Regions from separate parts of the Streptomyces sp. NPDC001513 genome, predicted to be linked through region 1. Evidence: predicted binding sites of a transcription regulator. Region 1 holds the regulator's gene; the other holds the start of a gene.
The links. Region 1 encodes HrcA, which represses chaperone genes, less so after heat shock. Its sites were predicted from a motif close to TTNGCACTCNGNNNNNCNGAGTGCNAA; they were not measured.
Positions count from the first base shown of each region.

Region 1 (7,095 bases):
CTCCAGGTACTCCACCACCACGCCCTCGATGCGCAGGTCGTCGCCCCAGACCTTCTCGACCAGTTCCGCGTCGTGGCGGCCCTCGACGTAGATGCGGCCGGCCCGCGCCACCCGGGCCCGGGCGCCCGGAACCGCGAGCGAGCCCGAGGCCGTACGGGCCGGCGCCGACGGGCCCCGGGGCGGGCGGACCAGGGTGACGACCGCGCCCTCCAGCAGGAAGCCCCGCGGTTCCATCGGGAACACCCGACGCTTGCCGAAGCGGTCCTCCAGGGTCACCGTGCCCGCCTCGCAGGCCACCACCGCGCCGCAGAAGTCCGTACCCGCCACCTCGACCACCAGATCGGGCTCGGCCGCCACCTCGGGCACCGCCCGGGGGCGCTTCCACTGCGGGGTCAGGTCGGGGGAGTACTCGCGCATCCGGCCGACAGTAGGAGAGCGGCCCGCGTCATGTCTCCGACACGCCGAAACGGATTGCCAGTGTGGCGCGTTGCGCACGGACGAAGTCCGCCGAGACCACCGCTCCGTGACCCGGCACGTACAGCGCGTCGTCGCCGCCGAGCGCCAGCAGCCGGTCCAGGGCGGCGGGCCACTGCCGGGGCGTCGCGTCCGGACCCGCCAAGGGCTCGCCCGACTCCTCGACCAGGTCCCCGCAGAACACCGTCTCGCGCTCGCCCGGCACGAAGACGGCCAGGTCGTGCCGGGTGTGCCCGGGCCCCACATTGGCCAGCAGCACCTGCAGCCCGCCCAGTTCCAGCGTCCACTCGCCCGACACCAGGTGCTTCGGCACCACCAGCAGGTCCACCGCCTCGGCCGCCTCCGGCTCCGCCAGGCCGTGCCGCACCGCGTCGCCGCGCAGCTCCTCACGGCCCGTCGACAGCAGCGCGTCCAGCCCGACCGCACCGAACACCTCGGCCCCGGAGAAGGCGGCCCCGCCCAGGACGTGATCGAAATGGCCGTGCGTGAATGCGATATGGGTCACGTGCCGACCCGTCAGCCGCTCCGCCTCCGCGCGCACCTGTGCGCCCTCCCGGAGACAGGAACCGGGGTCGATCAGGAGGACCGACTCGTTGCCCACCACCAGTCCCACGGTGCAGTCCCACACCGGCAGCCGCCGCCGGCCGGCCCGCCCGGTCAGCCGTTCCCAGCCTTCCTCTTCCCAACGCACGTCCATGCCGCGACGCTACCCTGGCGGGCCTCCCTTGCCAGGGTCTTACTACCCGGCCGTACACTGAGCGGGGGATCTCTGGCACTCGAACGGACAGAGTGCCAACGAACACGGCAGAACACGGCAACGGACCACAGCTGGAGGTGTGCGCGATGCTCAGCGAACGCAGACTCGAAGTGCTGCGCGCCATCGTCCAGGACTACGTCGGGACGGAGGAGCCGGTCGGCTCCAAGGCGCTCACCGAGCGGCACCGGCTCGGCGTCTCGCCCGCGACCGTGCGCAACGACATGGCCGTGCTGGAGGACGAGGGCTACATCGCCCAGCCCCACACCAGCGCCGGCCGGATCCCCACCGACAAGGGCTACCGGCTCTTCGTCGACAAGCTGGCGGGGGTCAAACCGCTGTCGACGCCCGAGCGCCGGGCCATCCAGAACTTCCTCGACGGCGCCGTCGACCTCGACGACGTCGTCGGCCGCACGGTGCGGCTGCTCGCGCAGCTCACCCGGCAGGTCGCGGTCGTGCAGTACCCGAGCCTGACCCGGTCGACCGTCCGGCACGTGGAGCTGCTCTCGCTCGCTCCCGCGCGCCTGATGCTCGTACTGATCACGGACACCGGACGGGTCGAGCAGCGGCTCATCGACTGCCCGAGCCCCTTCGGCGAGGCCTCGCTCGCCGACCTGCGGGCCCGGCTCAACAGCCGGGTCGTCGGACGGCGCTTCACCGATGTGCCCCCGCTCGTCCAGGACCTCCCCGAATCCTTCGAGGCCGAGGACCGCGGCACGGTCTCCACCGTGCTCACGACACTCCTCGAAACCCTGGTCGAGGAAGCCGAGGAACGGCTGATGATCGGCGGCACCGCCAATCTCACCCGCTTCGGACACGATTTTCCCCTGACGATCAGGCCGGTGCTCGAGGCGCTGGAGGAGCAGGTCGTGCTCCTCAAGCTGCTCGGCGAGGCCAACGAGTCGGGAATGGCCGTACGGATCGGGCATGAGAATGCCTACGAGGGACTGAACTCCACGTCCGTCGTCTCCGTCGGTTACGGTTCGGGCGGCGAAGCAGTCGCCAAACTCGGCGTGGTCGGACCGACCCGCATGGACTACCCCGGAACGATGGGAGCGGTACGCGCAGTGGCACGTTACGTCGGACAGATCCTGGCGGAGTCGTAAGTGGCCACGGACTACTACGCCGTTCTCGGCGTGCGCCGCGACGCATCGCAGGACGAGATCAAGAAGGCCTTCCGGCGGCTCGCGCGCGAGCTGCACCCGGACGTGAACCCCGATCCCAAGACGCAAGAGCGTTTCAAGGAGATCAACGCCGCCTACGAGGTCCTCTCGGACCCGCAGAAGAAGCAGGTCTACGACCTCGGCGGCGACCCGCTGTCCTCCTCGGGCGGCGGCGGAGCGAGCGGCTTCGGGGCCGGCGGCTTCGGCAACTTCTCCGACATCATGGACGCCTTCTTCGGGCAGAGTCAGCAGCGCGGCCCGCGCTCGCGGACCCGGCGCGGCCAGGACGCCATGATCCGGCTGGACCTGGAGCTGGACGAGGCGGCCTTCGGGACGACCAAGGACATCCAGGTCGACACGGCCGTCGTCTGCACCACCTGCTCCGGCGAGGGCGCCGCACCCGGCACCTCCGCGCAGACGTGTGACATGTGCCGCGGCCGCGGTGAGGTCTCGCAGGTCACCCGGTCCTTCCTGGGCCAGGTCATGACCTCGCGCCCCTGCCCGCAGTGCCAGGGCTTCGGCACCGTGGTCCCGACCCCGTGCCCCGAGTGCGCGGGCGACGGACGGGTCCGCTCCCGCCGCAGCCTCACGGTCAAGATCCCGGCCGGTGTCGAGAACGGCACCCGGATCCAGCTCGCGGGCGAGGGCGAGGTCGGCCCCGGCGGCGGCCCCGCCGGCGACCTGTACGTGGAGATCCACGAGCTGGCGCACCCGACCTTCCAGCGGCGCGGGGACGACCTGCACTGCACGGTGACGCTCCCGATGACGGCGGCCGCACTGGGCACGAAATGCCCGCTGGAGACGCTGGACGGCCTGGAGGAGATCGACATCCGGCCCGGCACCGGCTCCGGGCAGGCGATCCCGCTGCACGGGCGGGGCGTCACCCACCTGCGCGGCGGCGGGCGCGGCGACCTGATCGTCCACGTCGAGGTCACCACCCCGGGCAAGCTGGACGCCCAGCAGGAGGAACTGCTGCGCCAGCTGGCGAAGCTGCGCGGCGAGGAGCGGCCGATGGGCCAGTTCGCGCCAGGTCAGCAGGGGCTGTTCAGCCGCCTGAAGGACGCGTTCAACGGTCGCTGAGCGGCCGGCGGACACCGCCGAGAGCCCGGCCAGGGGATTCCCTGCCGGGCTCTTCGCATGGGCCCGGCGGCGGCCCCTGACCGGGGCCGGAAGCGGACTATGCCAGGCGAATGCCATGATTCGGCCCCATGAGCGGGACATGGCACGATGCAGTCCATGTCCTCCGCACCGTACGGTCTCTCTCCTTACCCGATCGTGCAGGCTCCCATGGCGGGCGGCGTCTCCTGTCCGCCGCTCGCCGCCGCCGTGTGCGAGGCGGGCGGGCTGGGCTTCCTGGCGGGCGGCTACAAGACCGCCGACGGGATGTACCAGGAGATCAAGCAGGTGCGCGCCCTGACCCGGCGCCGTTTCGGCGTCAGCCTCTTCATGCCGCAGACCGGGTACGTGGATCCGGCCGCCGTGGAGGCGTACCGCGGGCAGCTGGCCGGTGAGGCGAGCTGGTACGGGATCTCGCTCGCCGAGGAGGACCTCATCGGCACGAGCGACGACGGCTACGACGCCAAGCTGGCCATCCTCCTCGAAGACCCGGTCCCGGTCGTCTCGTTCGTCTTCGGCTGTCCCTCCTCCGCGGCCCTCGCCGCCCTGCGCAAGGCCGGTACGTACACGGTCGTCACGGCGACCTCCGTCGAGGAGGCCCGTACGGCCCAGCAGGCGGGCGCCGACGCCGTGTGCGTCCAGGGCGTCGAGGCGGGCGGCCACCAGGGCACGCACCGCGACGACCCGCAGGCCGACGGCACGGCGGCCGTGGGGCTGCTCGCGCTGGTGGCCCAGGTCCGGGAGGCCGTGGCCCTGCCGATCATCGCGGCGGGCGGCCTCATGCGGGGCTCGCAGATCGCGGCGCTGCTCGCGGCGGGCGCCGAGGCGGCGCAGCTCGGGACGGCCTTCCTGGCCTGCCCGGAGTCGGGGGCGGACCCCGTGCACAAGAAGGCGCTGACCGACCCGCTGTTCGTCCGGACCGAGCTGACCCGGGCGTTCTCCGGGCGGCCGGCGCGGGGGCTGGTGAACCGCTTCATGCGCGAGCACGGCCCGTACGCCCCGGCCGCCTACCCCCAGGTCCACCACCTGACCTCGGGGCTGCGCAAGGCGGCCGCCGCGGCCGGGGACGCGCAGGGCATGGCCCTGTGGGCGGGCCAGGGGCACCGGCTGGCGCGGGCGCTGCCGGCGGCGGAACTGGTGGAGGTGCTGGCGGCCGAACTGGCCGAGGCACAGAGCACGTTGAAGGCAATGCAGATGAGGAGTGCGTCATGACCGCCCCGGTGTTCGTGGTCGAAGAGGTCCCCGCGGGACCGGAGTTCGTCCTGGACGGCCCGGAGGGCCGGCACGCGGTGTCCGTGAAACGGCTGAACCCGGGCGAGGCACTGGTCCTGACCGACGGCCGGGGCGGCTGGGCGGAAGCGGTCGTGAAGGCGGCGGAGGGCAAGGACCGGCTGGTCGTGGCCGTGTCCTCGGCCGGACTGGAACCGGAACCGGCCGTCCGCATCACCGTGGTCCAGGCCCTGCCCAAGGGCGACCGCGGCGAGCTGGCCGTCGAGACCATGACCGAGACCGGCGTCGACGCGATCGTGCCCTGGCAGGCCTCGCGCTGCATCACGCAGTGGCGCGGGGACCGGGGGGCCAAGTCCCTGGCCAAGTGGCGCGCCACCGCCCGCGAGGCGGGCAAGCAGTCCCGCCGGGTCCGCTTCCCGGAGGTGGCCGAGGCCATGTCCACCAAGCAGGTGGCGGCGCTGCTCGCCGAGGCCGACCTGGGCATGGTCCTGCACGAGGACCGCGACACCCCCTCCGACGCCCTGGCCACGGCCGCGCTGCCCTCCTCGGGTTCCGTCGTCCTGGTCGTCGGCCCGGAGGGCGGGGTCTCCCCGGAGGAACTGGCGGCGTTCGCCGGGGCGGGGGCCCACCCCTACCGGCTGGGCCGCTCCGTCCTGCGGACCTCCACGGCCGGCACCGCGGCCACGGCGGTCCTGCTGGCCCGCACCGGCCGCTGGGCCTGACGGGCCGCTGGGTTTGACGGACAACTGGGTTTGACGGACCACTGGGTTTGACGGACCGAAATGCCCGCCCGCGGCGGGCGCCCGGCTGGATACGATGCCCGGACCGATCACCATCACGGGAGGCTTGGCAATGGCCGGGGAACCGCAGGCGGACTGCCTGTTCTGCAAGATCGTCGAGGGGCACATCCCCGCGACCGTGGTCCGCGAGACCGAGACCACGGTCGCCTTCCGGGACATCAACCCGCAGGCGCCCACGCACGTGCTCGTCATCCCCAAGGTGCACTACCCGGACGCGGCCTCCCTCGCCGCCGCCGAGCCGGCCGTCGCCGCCGACATACTGCGCGAGGCCGGCCAGGTCGCCCTCGACGAGAAGATCGTCGACCACGGCTACCGCGTGGTCTTCAACACCGGCTCCGGCGCCGGGCAGACCGTCTTCCACGCGCACGCGCACGTCATCGGCGGCCGCGGCCTCCAGTGGCCCCCCGGATAGCACGTGTCCGTACGAGAATTCGTCGTGCTGGGCACCGCCAGCCAGGTGCCCACCCGGCACCGCAACCACAACGGATACCTGCTGCGCTGGGACGGCGAGGGCATCCTCTTCGACCCGGGCGAGGGCACGCAGCGGCAGATGCTGCGGGCCGGGGTCGCCGCGCACGACATCAACCGGATCTGTATCACCCACTTCCACGGTGACCACAGCCTCGGCCTGGCCGGCGTGATCCAGCGGATCAACCTCGACCAGGTCCCGCACCCCGTCACCGCCCACTACCCGGCCTCCGGGCAGAAGTTCTTCGACCGGCTGCGGTACGCCACGGCCTACCGCGAGACCGTCCCGCTGCGCGAGGAACCGGTGGCCGCGGACGGGACGCTGGCGCAGGGGCCCCCGTACGTCCTGGAGGCCCGGCGGCTCTCGCACCCGGTGGAGTCCTTCGGCTATCGGATCACCGAACCCGACGGGCGCCGCATGGTGCCGGAGCTGCTCGCGCGGCACGGCATCAAGGGGCCGGACGTCGGCCGGATCCAGCGCGACGGGCGGCTCGGCGAGGTCACCCTGGACGAGGTCAGCGAGCACAGGCCCGGACAGCGGTTCGCCTTCGTCATGGACACCCGGCTCTGCCCCGGCGTGGACGCGCTCGCCGAGGGCTGCGACATGCTGGTGATCGAGTCGACTTTCCTCGACGAGGACGAACGGCTGGCCACCGACCACGGGCACCTCACCGCGGGCCAGGCAGCGCGGGTCGCACGGGACGCGGGCGTACGGCACCTCGTGCTGACGCACTTCTCCCAGCGGTACACGGACCCGTCCGAATTCGAACGGCAGGCGCGGGCCGCGGGCTTCGACGGCGAGCTGACGGTGGCGGAGGACCTGGTGCGCGTGCCGCTCCCCAAGCGGAGCTGAACGGGCGGGTGATCTGCGCCACACTGGGGTTTGGCCCTGCCCCGGGCGGGCAGGGCTGGCAGCTTTCCGCCGGAAACTCATCGGGGAGTACACCGTGACCAGTAGGGACTTCGACAGCCGCGCAGCCGCAGTGGACCCGCTCGGTCCGGTGCGCGATCCGCAGGAACCGGGCTGCGACGTCTTCCTGACCGGGACGGTCTTCCTCGACATCATCTTCACCGGCCTCGACTCGGCACC
Region 1 is NZ_JBIAVU010000013.1:83,006-90,100, forward strand. Features, by position in the region: gene ACFYZ4_RS27540 (DUF3097 domain-containing protein) at 1-417, opposite strand, end outside; gene ACFYZ4_RS27545 (MBL fold metallo-hydrolase) at 446-1,171, opposite strand; gene hrcA (heat-inducible transcriptional repressor HrcA) at 1,318-2,334, shown strand; gene dnaJ (molecular chaperone DnaJ) at 2,335-3,471, shown strand; gene ACFYZ4_RS27560 (nitronate monooxygenase) at 3,628-4,719, shown strand; gene ACFYZ4_RS27565 (16S rRNA (uracil(1498)-N(3))-methyltransferase) at 4,716-5,459, shown strand; gene ACFYZ4_RS27570 (histidine triad nucleotide-binding protein) at 5,590-5,949, shown strand; gene ACFYZ4_RS27575 (ribonuclease Z) at 5,953-6,858, shown strand; gene ACFYZ4_RS27580 (carbohydrate kinase family protein) at 6,953-7,095, shown strand, end outside.

Region 2 (7,095 bases), on a different contig from region 1:
CCGGCGGGATCTTCGGCGAGAACCTCACCACCTCCGGCATCGACCTGAACACGGCGCGGCTCGGCGACCACTGGCGGGTCGGCGCGGACCTCGTCCTCGAAGTGGCCTCGGCCCGCATCCCGTGCCGGACCTTCCAGGGGGTCCTGGGCGAGACCGGCTGGGTCAGGCGGTTCACCCAGGCCGCCCGGCCGGGCGCGTACCTGCGGGTGATCCGGGAGGGCGCGGTCTCCCCCGGCGACCCCGTCGAGATCGTCCACCGGCCGGACCACGACGTGACGGTGGAGCTGTGGTTCCGCGCCTTCACCACCGAACGCGCGCTGCTCCCGCGCACCCTGGCGGCGGGGGCGGCGATGGAACCGGAGGCCCACGAGCGGGTGCGCCGGTACATGGAGAAGCACGGGGCCGGCGCCGGGGCGCGGTAGCACCGTCACCCGGGGCGGCTAGGTTGCGCCTATGACGACTGCGTTGATTACGGGATCCACGGCGGGCATCGGCGCCGCCTTCGCCCGGCGGCTCGCCGCCCAGGGCCACAACCTGGTGCTGGTGGCGCGCGACACCAAGCGGCTCGGCGAGCAGGCCACCGAGCTGCACGACCGGCACGGCATCGAGGCCGAGGTGCTGGCCGCCGACCTCTCCACCGAGGAGGGCATCGCGGCGGTGGAGCAGCGCCTGGGCGACCGGACGCACCCGGTGGACCTGCTGGTCAACAACGCCGGCTTCGGCAACAAGGGCCGCTACCTCGAAGTCTCCATGGCCGACGAGCTGACCATGCTGAAGGTGCACATCGAGGCGGTCCTGCGGCTGACTTCGGCGGCCGGCGAGTCGATGCGCTCGCGCGGCCGCGGCGGCGTGATCAACGTGGCCTCGGTCGCCGCTTTCGTGCCGCGCGGCACGTACGGGGCGAGCAAGGCCTGGGTCGTGCAGTTCACCCAGGGCGCGGCGCGGGACCTGGCGGGGTCCGGGGTGCGGCTGATGGCCCTGTGCCCCGGCTTCGTGCGTACGGAGTTCCACCAGCGCGCCGGCATGGGCACGGACAACATCCCGGGCTGGATGTGGCTGGACGCCGACAAGCTGGTGGCGGCGGCCCTGGCCGACCTGGCGCGCGGCAGGACGGTGTCGGTCCCGGACCCGCGGTACAAGGCGCTGATGGGCGTGGTGAAGCTGACGCCGCGCGGGCTGCTGGGCGGGGTGTCCTCGCGTACGGGGCGCAAGTACGGGCCCCGGTAGCGTTCGTGACCTGTCGGTAAGCGCGACCCGTCGGTAAGCCGCCGCCAGCCCGCCAAACGGGTGAACCCTCCCTAAACTGGACATGTCCCATCTCCAGCGGGAGGCGACGCGATGACATTCGTACAAGTGATCGATTACGAGACGAAGCGGTTCGATGAGATGAACGCGCTCATCGACCGCTGGGCGGAGCAGAGCAGCGGCAGGCGCACCGCCACGCACACGATGATCGGCCAGGACCGCGAGGCCCGGAGCCACTACGTCGACATGGTGGAATTCGCCTCGTACGAGGAGGCCATGAAGAACTCTCAGCTCCCCGAGACGGACCGGATGTTCAAGGAGATGGTGGCCCTCTGCGAAGGCATGCCGAAGTTCATGAACCTCGACGTGGTCCGCGACGAGCACCTCAACAAGCAGCTCGCCGACCGGGTGCTCCAGGAAGCGGCCATGAGCGGCGACATGAGCGTCATGGACGAGTGCTTCGCGGTGAACTACATCAACCACGACGCCAGCAGGGAGGAATCCACCGTCATCGGACGCGACGCCATGCGGTCGGACATGGAGGCCTGGCGCGCGGCCTTCGACATGACCTTCGAGCCGACGGCCCAGCTGGCCGAGGGCGACATGGTCACGACGGTGTGGAACTGGCGCGGCACCCACAAGGGGATGTTCATGGGGGTCGCACCGACCGGGAAGACCTACGAGATGTCCGGGAGCACCACCTTCCGGTGCCTGGACGGAGAGATCGTCGAGGGCTGGTGGCATTACAACCCCGGAGCACTGCAGCGCCAGATGGGCGGCTCCGGATCGCCCTACGGATCCTGAGGCCCGGGGCCGAACCACGGGGAAGGCCCCGTTCCGCGGCTGCGGAACGGGGCCTTCTCTGCGTGGTGCGCGATCAGTGGCTGTGGCCGTGACCGTGGCCGTGACCGGCGTCGCCCTCGTCGTCCGCCGGCTTCTCGACGACCAGGGTCTCGGTCGTGAGCAGCAGGGAGGCGATGGAGGCGGCGTTCTCCAGCGCGGAACGGGTGACCTTCACCGGGTCGATGACGCCGGCCTTGACCAGGTCGCCGTACTCGCCGGTGGCGGCGTTGAAGCCCTGGCCCTTGTCGAGCTCGGCGACCTTCGCGGTGATGACGTAACCCTCGAGACCGGCGTTCTCGGCGATCCAGCGCAGCGGCTCGACGGCGGCGCGGCGCACGACCGCGACACCGGTGGCCTCGTCGCCCGACAGGCCGAGGTTGCCCTCGAGGACCTTGACGGCGTGGACGAGCGCGGAGCCACCGCCGGAGACGATGCCCTCCTCGACCGCGGCGCGGGTCGCCGAGATGGCGTCCTCAAGGCGGTGCTTCTTCTCCTTGAGCTCCACCTCGGTGGCGGCGCCGACCTTGATGACGCAGACGCCGCCGGCGAGCTTCGCCAGGCGCTCCTGCAGCTTCTCGCGGTCCCAGTCCGAGTCGGTGGACTCGATCTCGGCCTTGATCTGGTTGACGCGGCCGACGACCTCGTCGTGGCTGCCGCCACCGTCGACGATGGTGGTGTCGTCCTTGGAGATGGTCACGCGACGGGCGGAGCCCAGTACGTCCAGACCGGCCTGGTCGAGCTTGAGGCCGACCTCCTCGGCGATGACGGTGGCACCGGTGAGGGTGGCCATGTCCTGGAGCATCGCCTTGCGGCGGTCACCGAAGCCGGGGGCCTTGACGGCTACCGCGTTGAAGGTGCCGCGGATCTTGTTGACGACGAGGGTGGAGAGCGCCTCGCCCTCGACGTCCTCGGCGATGATCAGCAGCGGGCGGGAGCCGCCGGCCTGGATGACCTTCTCCAGCAGGGGCAGGAGGTCCTGGATCGAGGAGATCTTGCCCTGGTTGATCAGGATGTACGGGTCGTCGAGGACGGCCTCCATACGCTCCTGGTCGGAGACCATGTACGGGGAGAGGTAGCCCTTGTCGAAGGCCATGCCCTCGGTGAACTCCAGCTCCAGGCCGAAGGTGTTGGACTCCTCGACGGTGATGACACCGTCCTTGCCGACCTTGTCCATCGCCTCGGCGATGAGCTCGCCGACCTGCTGGTCCTGCGCGGAGAGCGCGGCCACGGCGGCGATGTCGGACTTGTCCTCGATCGGGCGGGCAGTCGCGAGGAGCTCCTCGGAGACGGCCTTGACCGCGGCGTCGATGCCCTTCTTCAGGGCGGCCGGGGAGGCACCCGCGGCGACGTTGCGCAGACCCTCGCGGACCAGCGCCTGGGCCAGCACGGTGGCGGTGGTGGTGCCGTCACCCGCGATGTCGTTGGTCTTGGTCGCCACCTCCTTCACGAGCTGCGCGCCCAGGTTCTCGTACGGGTCGTCCAGCTCGACCTCGCGGGCGATGGTGACACCGTCGTTGGTGATGGTGGGGGCGCCGAACTTCTTGTCGATGACGACGTTGCGGCCCTTGGGGCCGATCGTCACCTTGACCGTGTCGGCAAGCTTGTTGACGCCGCGCTCGAGGGCGCGACGGGCGTCCTCGTCGAACTTCAGGATCTTCGCCATGGGAGCGGTTCAGCCCTCTCGAAAACTCGGGTTTAACGAACTGCGCCCCTCGCCGCCCGGCAATCAGCGGGGTGACCAGGGGCGCAGCTCAAAGCAGTACTGATGAAGAGAATTACTTCTCGACGATCGCGAGCACGTCGCGAGCCGAGAGGACGAGGTACTCCTCGCCGCTGTACTTCACTTCGGTGCCGCCGTACTTGCTGTAGAGCACGATGTCGCCGACGGTGACGTCCAGCGGGAGACGCTGGCCGTCCTCGAAGCGACCCGGGCCCACCGCGAGGACGACGCCCTCCTGGGGCTTCTCCTTCGCGGTGTCCGGGATGACCAGGCCGGAGGCCGTGGTCTGCTCGGCGTCGAGCGGCTGGACCACAATGCGGTCCTCAAGCGGCTTGATGGCAACCTTGGAGCTGGCGGTCGTCACGATCCGACCTCCCCCTTCGGAGATCCGGGGTTAACTGTCTGAGGTGGCGACCAGGTCGATCCGTCGTCGCGGGTGCCGGATCTGCCTGTCGCTGTGTTGGCACTCACCAGGGGTGAGTGCCAGGTGCGACACTATTCCGGCGATTAGCACTCGGTCAAGCGGAGTGCCAATTCTGGCCGCCGGGGGTGTCGTTTTCCCCGGGCTGGGCCCGCGCCCCGCGGGTTGCCCTGCGGGCAGCCCGGCACCATTTCCGGCAGGCCCGTCCCTGCGGGCGGCTCGGCAAGGTTTCCCTGCGGGCTTGTCGGCGGGGGTCGGTCCGCGGTGCCGCGCCGGGATGTCTCCTCGGCCGGTTGCCCTGCGGGCGGCTCGGCAAGGTTTCCTGAAGGCTTGTCGGCGGGGTCGGTCCGTGGCGCCGCGCCGGGATGTCTCCTCGGCTCGCGCCTGCGGGCATGTCAAGGCCGCTGAGGGCGGTTGCGCGCTCGTCCTGCGGGGACACCCCGACACGTCCCCACTCCCCTCCGCTGTCGAAGCCGGGCCGTGGGGCGGGGACACGCGGGAGGGTCCCCGCAGGACGAGCGCGCAACCCAGGCCGCACAACTCGACCATCCCCGCAGGCGCGAGCCGAGGAGACCCTCCCGCGGGGCACCGCCCCACACCCCTCACCGCCCAGCCGCCCGCAGGGCACCCCGCACCGACCCACACCCGCACACCGCCTAGCCGCCCGCAGGGCACCCGCACCCGCACCCGTACCCCCACCCGGGAGGGAAAGGGCGATATGTGAGGCTTGCTCCGTGCACATCCTCGTGGTCGAAGACGAAGAAGGCCTCGCCGAGTCCCTGCGGCGCGGCCTGTCCGCAAACGGGCACCTCGTCGAGGTCGCGCACGACGGCCACCGCGGACTGGACCTGGCCCTCGCCGGCGGCCCGTACGGCGTCGTCCTGCTCGACCTGATGCTCCCCGGCCTCAGCGGCTACGAGATCTGCGCCCGCATGCGCGCCCACGGCGACACCACCCCGGTCCTGATGCTCACCGCCCGGGACGGCGAGTACGACGAGGCCGAGGGCCTGGACTGCGGCGCGGACGACTACCTCACCAAGCCGTTCTCCTTCGTCGTCCTGGCCGCCCGGCTCCGCGCACTGGCCCGCCGCGCCGGCGCCGGCGCCTCCGACCGCGGCTGCCTCCTCCAGGCCGGCGACCTGGTCCTGGACCCGCAGGGCCGCCGCTGCCGCCGCGGCGGCCGGGACATCGAGCTCACCGCCCGCGAACTCGGCGTGCTCGCCTGCCTGATGGAGCAGCCCGGCCGGGCCGTCGCCAAGCAGGACATCCTCGACGAGGTCTGGGACACCCCGCACGGCATCGACCCGAACATCGTCGAGGTGTACGTCTCCTCGCTGCGCAAGAAGATCGACGCGCCCTTCGGCCGCCGCTCGATCCTCACCGTCCACGGGACCGGCTACCGGATGGCCCCCGACGGTGGCTAGGGCCACCGTCCGCGCCCGCACCGCCGCAGCCGCCGCCCTCGCGATGGCCGCCGTCCTCGCCGCCGGCGGACTGTGGCTGCACGCCCTGCTGCGCGCCAACCTCCTCGACAACACCACCGGCCGCACCGAGCTCGCCGCCCGGAAGGTCGCAGCCCAGCTCGACAGCCGGACCCTGCCGCCCGGCGGACGGCTGCCCGCGCCCGAGAGCGGGGTGGACCTGGTCCTCGTACGGGACGCGGCCGGCCGGACCGTCGCCACCACCGGCGATCCGAGGCACGGCCCGGAACCCCACGAGCTCGATGGTGCGCCGCGTCCCGGCCCCGGGGAGGACTCCCGCTCGGCCGTCCTCCCGCCCGCGCACCCCGGCGCGGAACGGCGCGCGGTCGTCGTCCTCGATGCGCCGGGCGCGCACACCGTGTACGCGATGACCGTGCTCGGTGACGTCGACGACGCCACCCGGGCCGTCCGGATCGGGCTACTGGCCGGCGCGCCCCCGCTGATCGGCTTCGCGGCGGCCCTGGCCTGGTGGGTGACCGGCCACGCCCTGCGCCCGGTGAGCGCGATCCGGACCGAGCTGGCGGCCGTCACCGCGAGCGAGCTGGACCGGCGCGTTCCGGACCCGGGCGGGGCCGACGAGATCGCCCGGCTGGCCCGGACCGTCAACGACACCCTCGACCGGCTGGAGCGCTCCGACGCGCGGCAGCGGCAGTTCACCGCGGACGCCTCCCACGAGCTGCGCAACCCGCTGGCCGCCGTGCGGTCCCGGCTGGAGGTGGCGCTGGCCATGGACCGCCCCGACCGGGAGTCGGTCGCGGCCGCGCTGGCCGACACCGAGCGGCTCCAGCGGATCGCGGCGGACCTGCTGCTGCTGGCCCGCCTCGACGGCGGGCCGGCGCCCCGCCCCGAGCCGGTGGACCTGGCCCTGCTGGCCGCGGAGGACGTGGCGCGCCGGGGCGGCGCCCGGGTCGCGGTACGGCTGGACGCGCGGGCGCCCGTACCGGCGTCCGGGGATCCGGCGCGGCTGGAGCGGGCGCTGGCCAACCTGGTGGACAACGCCCTGCGGTACGCCCGCGCGGAGGTCGTCGTACGGGCGGCGGCGCAGGACGGCTGGGCGGTGCTGGAGGTCACGGACGACGGGCCGGGCATACCGCGGGCGGACCGGGACCGGGTGTTCGAGCGGTTCGTACGGCTGGCCGCGGACCGGGGCCGGGCCAGCGGCGGCACCGGGCTGGGCCTGGCCATCGCCCGGGAGATCGCGCGGGCGCACGGGGGCGACGTACGCGCGCTGCCGGCGCCCGCCGGGGGCGCGCGGCTGGTGCTGCGGATCCGGTAGCACTCCCCCGAGCCCTCAGGATTCCTTCAGCGCGCCTCCCCCAGCATGGGCAGGCATGAGCGCGCACCGGAGGAAGCCGACGCAGACCCCGACGACCCGACCCCGCCAC
Region 2 is NZ_JBIAVU010000006.1:357,896-364,990, reverse strand. Features, by position in the region: gene ACFYZ4_RS16405 (MOSC domain-containing protein) at 1-422, shown strand, start outside; gene ACFYZ4_RS16400 (SDR family oxidoreductase) at 454-1,227, shown strand; gene ACFYZ4_RS16395 (ester cyclase) at 1,339-2,049, shown strand; gene groL (chaperonin GroEL) at 2,123-3,751, opposite strand; gene groES (co-chaperone GroES) at 3,864-4,172, opposite strand; gene ACFYZ4_RS16380 (response regulator transcription factor) at 4,964-5,653, shown strand; gene ACFYZ4_RS16375 (sensor histidine kinase) at 5,646-6,986, shown strand; gene ACFYZ4_RS16370 (LCP family protein) at 7,042-7,095, shown strand, end outside.
Region 2: groES (co-chaperone GroES) is a predicted target of HrcA. The motif match lies at 4,316-4,342, and genes of this name have one in related genera.